Regions from separate parts of the Pseudomonas sp. LBUM1655 genome, predicted to be linked through region 1. Evidence: predicted binding sites of a transcription regulator. Region 1 holds the regulator's gene; each other region holds the start of a gene.
The links. The regulator FliA, encoded in region 1, starts transcription of late flagellar genes. The targets are predictions, from matches to a motif close to CTAAAGTTTNNNNNNNNNNNGCCGNTAA.
Positions count from the first base shown of each region.

Region 2: motA (flagellar motor stator protein MotA) is a predicted target of FliA. The motif match lies at 1,438-1,465, and genes of this name have one in related genera.
Region 3: ACA074_RS23160 (methyl-accepting chemotaxis protein) is a predicted target of FliA. The motif match lies at 1,020-1,047, and genes of this name have one in related genera.
Region 4: ACA074_RS27340 (methyl-accepting chemotaxis protein) is a predicted target of FliA. The motif match lies at 932-959, and genes of this name have one in related genera.

Region 1 covers NZ_CP166801.1:1,783,323-1,785,524, reverse strand. Annotated here, with positions in the region: gene ACA074_RS08000 (protein phosphatase CheZ) at 1-509, opposite strand, end outside; gene ACA074_RS07995 (chemotaxis response regulator CheY) at 527-898, opposite strand; gene fliA (RNA polymerase sigma factor FliA) at 1,065-1,805, opposite strand; gene fleN (flagellar synthesis regulator FleN) at 1,802-2,202, opposite strand, start outside.
Region 2 covers NZ_CP166801.1:588,684-590,885, reverse strand. Annotated here, with positions in the region: gene motB (flagellar motor protein MotB) at 1-514, opposite strand, end outside; gene motA (flagellar motor stator protein MotA) at 518-1,369, opposite strand; gene ACA074_RS02605 (HDOD domain-containing protein) at 1,536-2,202, shown strand, end outside.
Region 3 covers NZ_CP166801.1:5,183,832-5,186,033, forward strand. Annotated here, with positions in the region: gene ACA074_RS23155 (M48 family metallopeptidase) at 2-820, opposite strand; gene ACA074_RS23160 (methyl-accepting chemotaxis protein) at 1,083-2,202, shown strand, end outside.
Region 4 covers NZ_CP166801.1:6,054,814-6,057,015, reverse strand. Annotated here, with positions in the region: gene ACA074_RS27345 (LysR substrate-binding domain-containing protein) at 1-881, shown strand, start outside; gene ACA074_RS27340 (methyl-accepting chemotaxis protein) at 1,063-2,202, shown strand, end outside.

The DNA of each region.
Region 1 (2,202 bases):
AGGATGTCGTTCAGATTGCTCGACACCGCACGGTTGTCCGTGCTGCTGCGCGACAGAAAACCGTCGACCCGGCGCGCCAGTTCGCGGAACTCTTCAGCCCCGACTTCACGACGCATGAAACGACCCCAATCGGTGCTCAAGGCCTGGGCTTCTTCAGCCAGACCATTGACCACCGGCGTGGCGCTTTCCACCAGATCCATGGTGCGGTTGGCCGCGGCTTCTGTCAGCTTGACCACATAGCCCAGGCGTTCGGTGGCGTCGGTGATTTGCGACACTTCCTCGGCCTGCGGCATGTGCGGATCGATCTGGAAGTTGACGATCGCACTGTGCAGTTCGCGTGTGAGCTTGCCCACTTCCTGATACAGGCCGCGGTCACGGGTCTGATTGAGCTCATGGATCAGTTGCACAGCGTCGCCGAACCTGCCTTTTTCAAGGCTCTCGACCAGTTCGACCGCGTGTTTTTTCAGGGTCGATTCAAAATCGCCCTGTGAAGATTCGTTATGCTCCATAGCTCCCCCGCGCGTCATCAGCCGATGCGTTCGAAAATCTTCTCGATTTTGTCTTTCAACGCCTGAGCCGTGAAAGGTTTGACCACGTAGCCGTTCACACCGGCCTGAGCGGCCTCGATGATTTGCTCGCGCTTGGCTTCAGCGGTCACCATCAGCACTGGCAGGTGCTTGAGTTTTTCATCGGCACGCACGTGACGCAGCAGATCGATACCGGTCATGCCCGGCATGTTCCAGTCCGTTACCAGAAAGTCGATGCTGCCGCTGTTGAGTACCGGAATGGCGGTGACGCCATCGTCGGCCTCTACGGTGTTGGTGAACCCAAGATCCCGCAGCAGGTTCTTGATGATCCGCCGCATCGTTGAGAAGTCATCAACGATGAGGATTTTCATGTCTTTGTTCAATTCGACCTCCAAGCAGTCTTAAACGCGCCCAGCACCTGGACGCGCCACTTCAATCAATCGGCGCAGCACTCGAAGACTGTCTGGAGCACAACAGAGCAAGACCGGTGCCGTTTATCACCGCACCAGCCTCGTTCGCAGTGTCCCCACACTGCCTTCAGCGCGCTCGCCACTCCCCCAAACGCCCCCGCAAACGGGCCGCGCACTGGCTGTGTAACTGGCTGACCCGCGATTCACTGACGCCAAGGACTTCACCGATCTCCTTGAGGTTCAGCTCTTCGTCGTAGTACAGCGCCAACACCAGTCGCTCACGCTCCGGCAAATTGGCAATCGCGTCCGCCAGCGCTGCCTGGAAGCGTTCATCTTCCAGATCGCGTGACGGCTCAAGATGAGCACTGGCGCCATCCTCGTGCAGCCCTTCGTGTTCGCCGTCCTGCAACAGGTCGTCGAAACTGAACAAGCGGCTGCCCAGGGTGTCATTCAAAATCCCGTAGTAATCGTCGAGACTCAATTGGAGTTCGGCCGCAACCTCGTGATCTTTAGCATCACGGCCGGTTTTAGCTTCAATTGCACGAATCGCGTCACTGACCATACGGGTGTTGCGGTGAACCGAGCGTGGCGCCCAGTCCCCTTTGCGCACTTCGTCGAGCATCGCGCCGCGGATTCGAATGCCCGCGTACGTTTCGAAACTGGCGCCTTTGCTGGCGTCATATTTGGTCGAGACTTCGAGCAGACCGATCATCCCGGCCTGGATCAGATCCTCGACCTGCACACTCGCCGGCAATCGCGCCAGCAGGTGATAGGCAATGCGTTTTACCAGTGGCGCGTAACGCTCGATCAATTCGTACTGCGCGTCACGTGCCGACTTCTTGTAGTAATTCATACCGCTGGCGGTCATAGCACAGGCCCTGCCGTTTGCTGCACGAGGCGTTCGACGAAAAACTCAAGGTGGCCGCGCGGGTTGGCAGGCAGCGGCCAGGTGTCGACCTTCTGGGCGATCGCCTTGAACGCCAGCGCGCACTTGGAGCGCGGAAAGGCTTCATAGACCGCACGCTGCTTCTGCACCGCCTTGCGCACGCTTTCGTCGTAAGGCACGGCGCCGACGTATTGTAGGGCCACGTCAAGAAAACGATCCGTGACCTTGGTCAATTTGGCGAACAGGTTGCGACCTTCTTGCGGGCTCTGGGCCATGTTGGCCAGGACGCGGAAGCGGTTCATGCCGTAATCGCGATTGAGCAACTTGATCAGGGCGTAAGCGTCAGTGATCGAGGTCGGCTCGTCGCAGACCACCAGCA
Region 2 (2,202 bases), 1.2 Mb from region 1:
CAGAACCCGAGTCGAACATCGGCCGGTTCTCAGCGTCCATGATCTGGATGCGCAAGCCGTTCGGCGTAATCTCGAAGAGGATCTGGTCCTTGAACTTCTGCAGTTGCGGGTTCTCGTCGACCTTGTTCTGCAATTCTTGCAGGAGCAGTTCCAGGCGTTCCTTCTCGACCATCTCGGCCATGCCTTCGACTTGCTCGGCATCGACCGTGACTTTGTCCGGTTGCGGCTGGGATTTCACTTCAGGGTTAAGAGTGTTTTCCGGCGCCAGGGTCGGCGTACCGCCCAGATCGATGATGTACGGCGTGCCGCTTTCGGAGAAGCCGACCGGGTCTTTGAAATAGCCGGCGATGGCGATCTTCTGCTCAGGCGTTGCGGTGGACAGCAGCCACAACACCAGGAAGAACGCCATCATCGCCGTGGCGAAGTCGGCGAAGGCGATTTTCCACGCCCCGCCGTGATGCCCGCCGGCTATGCGCTTGACGCGCTTGATGATAATCGGCTGATTATTTTCCATGACTTAGCGACCGCGAACGGCTTGTTCCAGCTCGGCAAAGCTTGGACGGTGAGCCGGGTACAGAACCTTGCGACCGAACTCCACCGCCAGCGATGGCGGCATGCCGGATGCCGAAGCCACGAGCGAGGCTTTGATGGCTTCGTAGACATTCAGTTCTTCCTTGGCATCGTGAGCCAACGAGTGCGCCAACGGGCCGAAGAAACCGTAGGCCGCGAGAATACCGAAGAAGGTACCCACCAGTGCCGCACCCACGTGCAGACCAATCGACTTCTGATCGCCTTCGCCCAAGGACGCCATGGTCACCACGATACCCAGTACCGCCGCGACGATACCGAAACCCGGCATGGCGTCGGCAATGCCGTTCACTGCGTGGGATGGGTGCTCAAGGTCTTCTTTAAGGCTGTAAAGCTCCATGTCGAACAGGCCTTCCAGCTCGTGCGGAGCCATGTTGCCGGAGGACATGATGCGCAGGTAATCGCAGATGAACGCGGTCATGCGTTCGTCTTTGAGCACTGCCGGGTACTTGGCGAAGATCGGACTCGCGGCGGCGTCTTCGATGTCGCCTTCGATGGCCATCATGCCTTCGCGGCGGCTCTTGTTGAGGATCTCGTAGATCAGGCCCAACACTTCCAGATAAAAAGTGTGGCTGAAACGCGAACTGAACATGCTCAGGGATTTCTTGAGCACGTGCATCGTCATGTAGCTGGGGTTGGCCTGGAGGAATGCACCCAGCGCCGCACCACCGATGATCAACACCTCGAAGGGCTGGACCAGGGCGGCAATCTTGCCGTGGGAGAGCACGTATCCGCCGAGCACGCTCGCGAATACGACGATGATGCCGATAATTTTAGCCATAGGTAGAAAGTACTTATTTAAGTCGGGTTCAAGGTCATATTCGGAAGTTAAAAAATCTCTTCTTCTACTTATCGGCAAAACTGCGCCAGACTATAGCCAGTTCAGGCGAAAAGCCAATTTAGCCCATGCCGGGCGCGTCTACAGTCAGTGAAGATCTCGTCCAGACATGGCTAATGAAACGAACGTCCCACACGCAAAACCGACCACCCTCGACGGCTGGGTCAAGCTGCTCGATAGCGTGCGCCTGCCCGTGCCGCAAGAGGCTCACGACAAGGTTTGCCGGGCGATCCGTGACAATCGCAGCTCGCTGCGCGACATCGCCGACCTGATGCAGGACAGCCCTGCGCTGGCCTTGAGCATCATCCGTGAGGCGAATCGTCACACCCACGGCACCATGGCCACACCGGCCGAAAATCTTGAAGTTGCGATCAACCGTCTGGGTCTGGCCCGCACCGAAGAACTGCTGGCGCGCCTGCCTGCTCAACCGCAGATGCAAATCCCCAAGGCCTTGCGCCAACTGCAAATGATCAGCCAGCACGCCACGCAACAGGCCAACGGTTTTTTTGCCAGTCGCCTGGCGCGGCTGTGGCAGGACATTCATTGGGGCAGCCTGCTGTTTCTGTCGCCGCTGTGGCCGCTGGCACTGACCTATCCACAATTGCTTGAAGAGTGGGAACTGCGGGTTATCCACAAGGGCGAATCGGCGCGCACCGTCGAGCAGCAATTGTTTGGCGTGCGCCTGCTTAAAATCGCCGAGGCGCTGGTGCAAGCCTGGCACCTGCCGATCTGGGTGCAGCAGGGCTATAAGTTGCTGCTCAGCGAGCAACGCGAAT
Region 3 (2,202 bases), 2.9 Mb from region 1:
CTCAGGACTTCGGTGCTTTCTCGTACAGCGGCATGACTTTCGGAATCGCCGCCTGCAACGAAGCAATACGGCTGGTCGACGCCGGGTGAGTGCTCATGAACTCCGGTGGCGAACCTTCCGAGGCCTTGCTCATCTTGTTCCACAGGGTGATCGCCGCGTTCGGGTTGTATCCGGCACGGGCGGCCAGTTCCAGCCCGATCAGGTCGGCTTCGTTTTCGTTGGCACGGCTGTTAGGCAAGGTCATGCCGTAGTTGGCCACGGTGTCGGCCAGCGCCAGGCTGTCCTGACCCAAGCCAAACAAAGCACCCGCACCCTGCTTGGCCATCTCCATACCGTATGCCTTGGACATCGCTTCACGACCATGCTCGCGCAAGGCGTGGGCGATTTCATGGCCCATGACTGCGGCGATTTCATCGTCGGTCAGTTTCAGGCTGTCGATCAGCCCGGTGTAGAAAATGATCTTGCCGCCAGGGCCGCAGTTGGCGTTGAGCTCATCGCTCTTGATCAGATTGACTTCCCATTTCCACTGAGCGGCATCCGGACGGAAATTCGGCGCCTGGGCGATCAGGCGGTTGGCAATGGCCTGAACACGCTTGGCTTCAGGGCTAGTCTTGTCCAGCACGCCTTTGCTCGATGCTTCGCCGACGGTCTTCTGATACGACTGGGCATACATCTGGTCGACCTCTTGCGAGGACAGCATGCTGAACATGTACTGCTTGCGCTCCACGCCCACGGCGCCGCCGCTGGTGGTGTTGACCGACTGACAACCGGCCAGCAACAGCGCTGCGCTCAGTGCACTTACAACCAATGTCTTGTTCATTAAAAAGCTCCCTGAAAACCTGTCGCGTATCGTAGGCGGGTAATTGTATCGGCGCCAGATACAACGGACGTGTTGCACCGACTTTCAGAAGTTTCCCAACCGCGCTGTCGTAAAAAATTCACAGCGACCGGCAAGCCCCGGCAACTACGTCGCATACCGATCCATTTGCGACATCGCCGCCTGATCACGCCTTGCACCACTCATGGCTTATTGCCCGCTGCCGATACAACAGCGCAGACGTCCTCTTGCGTGCGGAGCTCCCATGAAGTTCAAGTCGATCCAGTTTTCCGTCGCCGCTCTGGCCGGCGCCATCGTTCTCAGCGTGGTCGCCGCGCTGGTGTTATATGCGCTGTTCTCCGGCGCCCGCACCCAAGAGATGGTGCAGCAGCGCACCCAGGCCCAGTTCGAGCAAGTCATCGAACAGCGCCTGACTTCGCTGGCGCAGACCCAGGTCAGCCAGATCCAGCGCGAACTCGAAGCGCCGTTGTTGATTGCCGGAGGGCTGGTGCGGGTCAATGCCCTGCTCGGCGCGCCGGGTGCCGATGGCCAGCCGCGACTGACCGTCAGCCGTGAGCAACTGATCAGCCTGATCAAGGAAAACGTCGAAAAGAACCCGAAGATTCTGGGTACTTACATCGGCTGGGAAAAAAACGCTCTGGACCACAATGACGCAGCCTACGTCGGCACTAGCGTAGTCGGTATCGATTCGGCCAACGGGCGCTTCCTGCCATGGTGGTTCCGCAATGACGACGGCACCCTGGGCCTGGACAAACTGGTGGACGTCGACGACCAGAAAGTCCTGTCCACCGGCGTGCGTGCCAGCGAGTACTACCTGTGCTCGAAAGAGAGTAAAAAATCCTGCGTGATCGATCCGGCGCCCTACAAGGTCGGCGACAAGATCGTCATGCTCGCCTCGTTTATTGAACCGATCATGCTCAACGGCGCGTTCCAGGGCATCGTTGGCGCCGACCTGTCGGTGAACTTCATTCAGGAAATGCTCCTCGCGGCCAACCAGAAGCTGTACAGCGGCGCCGGGCAAATGGCCCTGGTCGGCAGCAACGGGCGGATCGTTGCCTACACCAAGGACCCGAGCAAATTCGGCGAGAAGGTCAGCGACATTCTCGACGCCGAGCAGATCGCCAACATGGCCAATCTCAAGCGCGGCGAAGTCACCTACTCCGTCGACAAGGACAAGGGCCGGATCGAACTGTACCTGCCGTTCGGTATCGGCCAGACCGACGCACGCTGGACGCTGATGCTGCAACTGCCGCTCGACGCGGTGATGGCCGACTTGCAGAAACTGCAGGCTGACCTCGACGCCCAGCGCAAATCCGATACCTTCGGCATGGCCATGGTCGGCCTGATCATTGCCGGCATCGGCC
Region 4 (2,202 bases), 2.0 Mb from region 1:
TTGAAGCGGCGGCGCGGCACAGTTCGTTCACTCGCGCGGCCGAGGAGCTGTCGATCACCCAGAGCGCGGTGAGCCGGCACATTCGTACGCTAGAGGAACATTTCGCCTGCCGCTTGTTTCACCGCAGCGGGCGCAATCTGCAACTCACCGAGTCGGCGCGCATGCTGCTGCCGGGCATCCGTGAAGGCTTCACTGCCCTTGAGCGCGCCTGCAACACCTTGCGCGCAGAGGACGACATCCTGCGCATGAAAGCCCCGTCGACTCTGACCATGCGCTGGCTGCTGGCGCGCCTCAGTCGCTTTCGTCATTTGCAGCCGGGTAACGAAGTGCAATTGACCAGTGCCTGGATGGACGTGGACTCGGTGGACTTCAACGATGAGCCCTTTGACTGCGCCGTGTTACTCAGCGACGGCCATTTTCCGCCGGACTGGGAGGCCAGCCTGCTGTTTCCCGAAGAGCTGATCCCGGTGGGCGCGCCCAACCTGCTGAATGACCAGCCATGGGACGTGGCGCGTCTGGCGTCCGCCGAATTGCTCCATCCCACTCCGGATCGCCGTGATTGGCGCAGTTGGCTGGAGCATATGGGGCTTTCTGATCAGGTGTCGCTCAAGGGCGGCCAGGTGTTCGATACGCTGGAGTTGGGGATGATTGCAGCGGCGCGCGGTTACGGCGTGTCGATGGGCGATCTGTTGATGGTCGCCGAGGATGTCGCGCAGGGACGTTTGAGTCTGCCGTGGCCCACCGCCGTCGCCAGTGGACTGAATTATTATCTGGTGTGGCCAAAAACCCGGCCGGGAGGTGAACGTTTGCGCCGCCTCAGTGACTTCCTGCAAGGCGAAGTCCGCGCCATGGCGCTGCCGGCCGTCACGCGCTTGAGCTGAAACGATCGAGCCGTCACAATGCCGGCCTTGTGCCATAACCCTGCTGTTCGCTCAAGTATTCGGTTTTGCCGCCGAATACGTGCATGTGGAACCGTCGTGCCGGTATCCAGGATTCACCCCCATTAGAAAATTATCCGAGCTGCGATCAAGGAGGATCGGCAAGTTCGGCCAGGAGCTGTCCATGTCTCAACCTCGCGCTCGGATCGCCTCACAGCTGGGTCTCGCGCTCGCCGTGATACTGGCGATTGTCATCAGCGGCAGTACGGTGTTCGCCCTGCGTTCGCTGGATACAGCCAACCTCGCCACCCGTGAAGAGCACTTGGCCAGTGAGGCGCGTCTGCTCGCCGACCAACTGAGCACCTTCCACGGTACGCTGCGTGAAAGCACCCAGCGCCTGAGCGGGCTGTTCGAGAAGCGCTTCAGCGCAGGTTTGAGCATTCACCCGAGTGAGCCCGTGAGCGTGGCAGGCACCCAGACACCGGGCCTGCACCTGGGCAGCGAAGTGCTGAACAACAACTTCAAGGAAGTCGACGAGTTCAAGCAGATGACTGCTGGTGTCGCCACGCTGTTCGTGCGCAGTGGCGAAGACTTTGTCCGTGTCAGCACCTCCCTGACCAAACAGGACGGTACTCGCGCCATCGGCACCTTGCTTGATCACGCTCACCCGGCCTATGCGAAATTGATGGCGGGCCAGGGTTATGTCGGTCGCGCCCTGTTGTTTGATCGTTCCTACATGACTCAATACACCCCGGTGCGTGATAGCAGCGGCAAGGTGATCGCGGTGCTGTTTGTCGGCTTCGACTACACCGACGCGCAGAACGCCCAGTTCGACAACCTCAAGCGCTTCCGTATCGGCCAGACCGGCTCGTTGGCGCTGCTGGATGAGCAAAACAAATGGCTGGTTGCCCCGGCGGGCGTACAAGCATTGGATCAGGCGGTTACGGTGATTGGCGGCCTGGCCAAAACCCCGGGCAAAGGCCAGTTCTGGAGCGACAAGGCTGAAGATTTCTACAGCGTTTCGGTGCCGTTCGACGGTGGGCCGTGGGCGGTCGTGGCGAGCATGCCGAAAGCCGAAATCCGTGCGGTGACCTGGAGCGTGGGTACGCAACTGGCCATCGGCAGTTTGCTGGCGATGCTGTTGGCGGTCGGTTCGGTGGTGTGGTTGCTGCGAAGCAAATTGGCACCGTTGAGTGATCTGGTGCGTCAGGCCGAAGCCTTGGGCGCCGGGGATCTGAGCGTGCGTCTGAACGTGTCGAGCAACGACGAAATCGGTCAACTGTCCCGCGCGTTCAACCAGATGAGCCAGGCGTTGTCGACCATG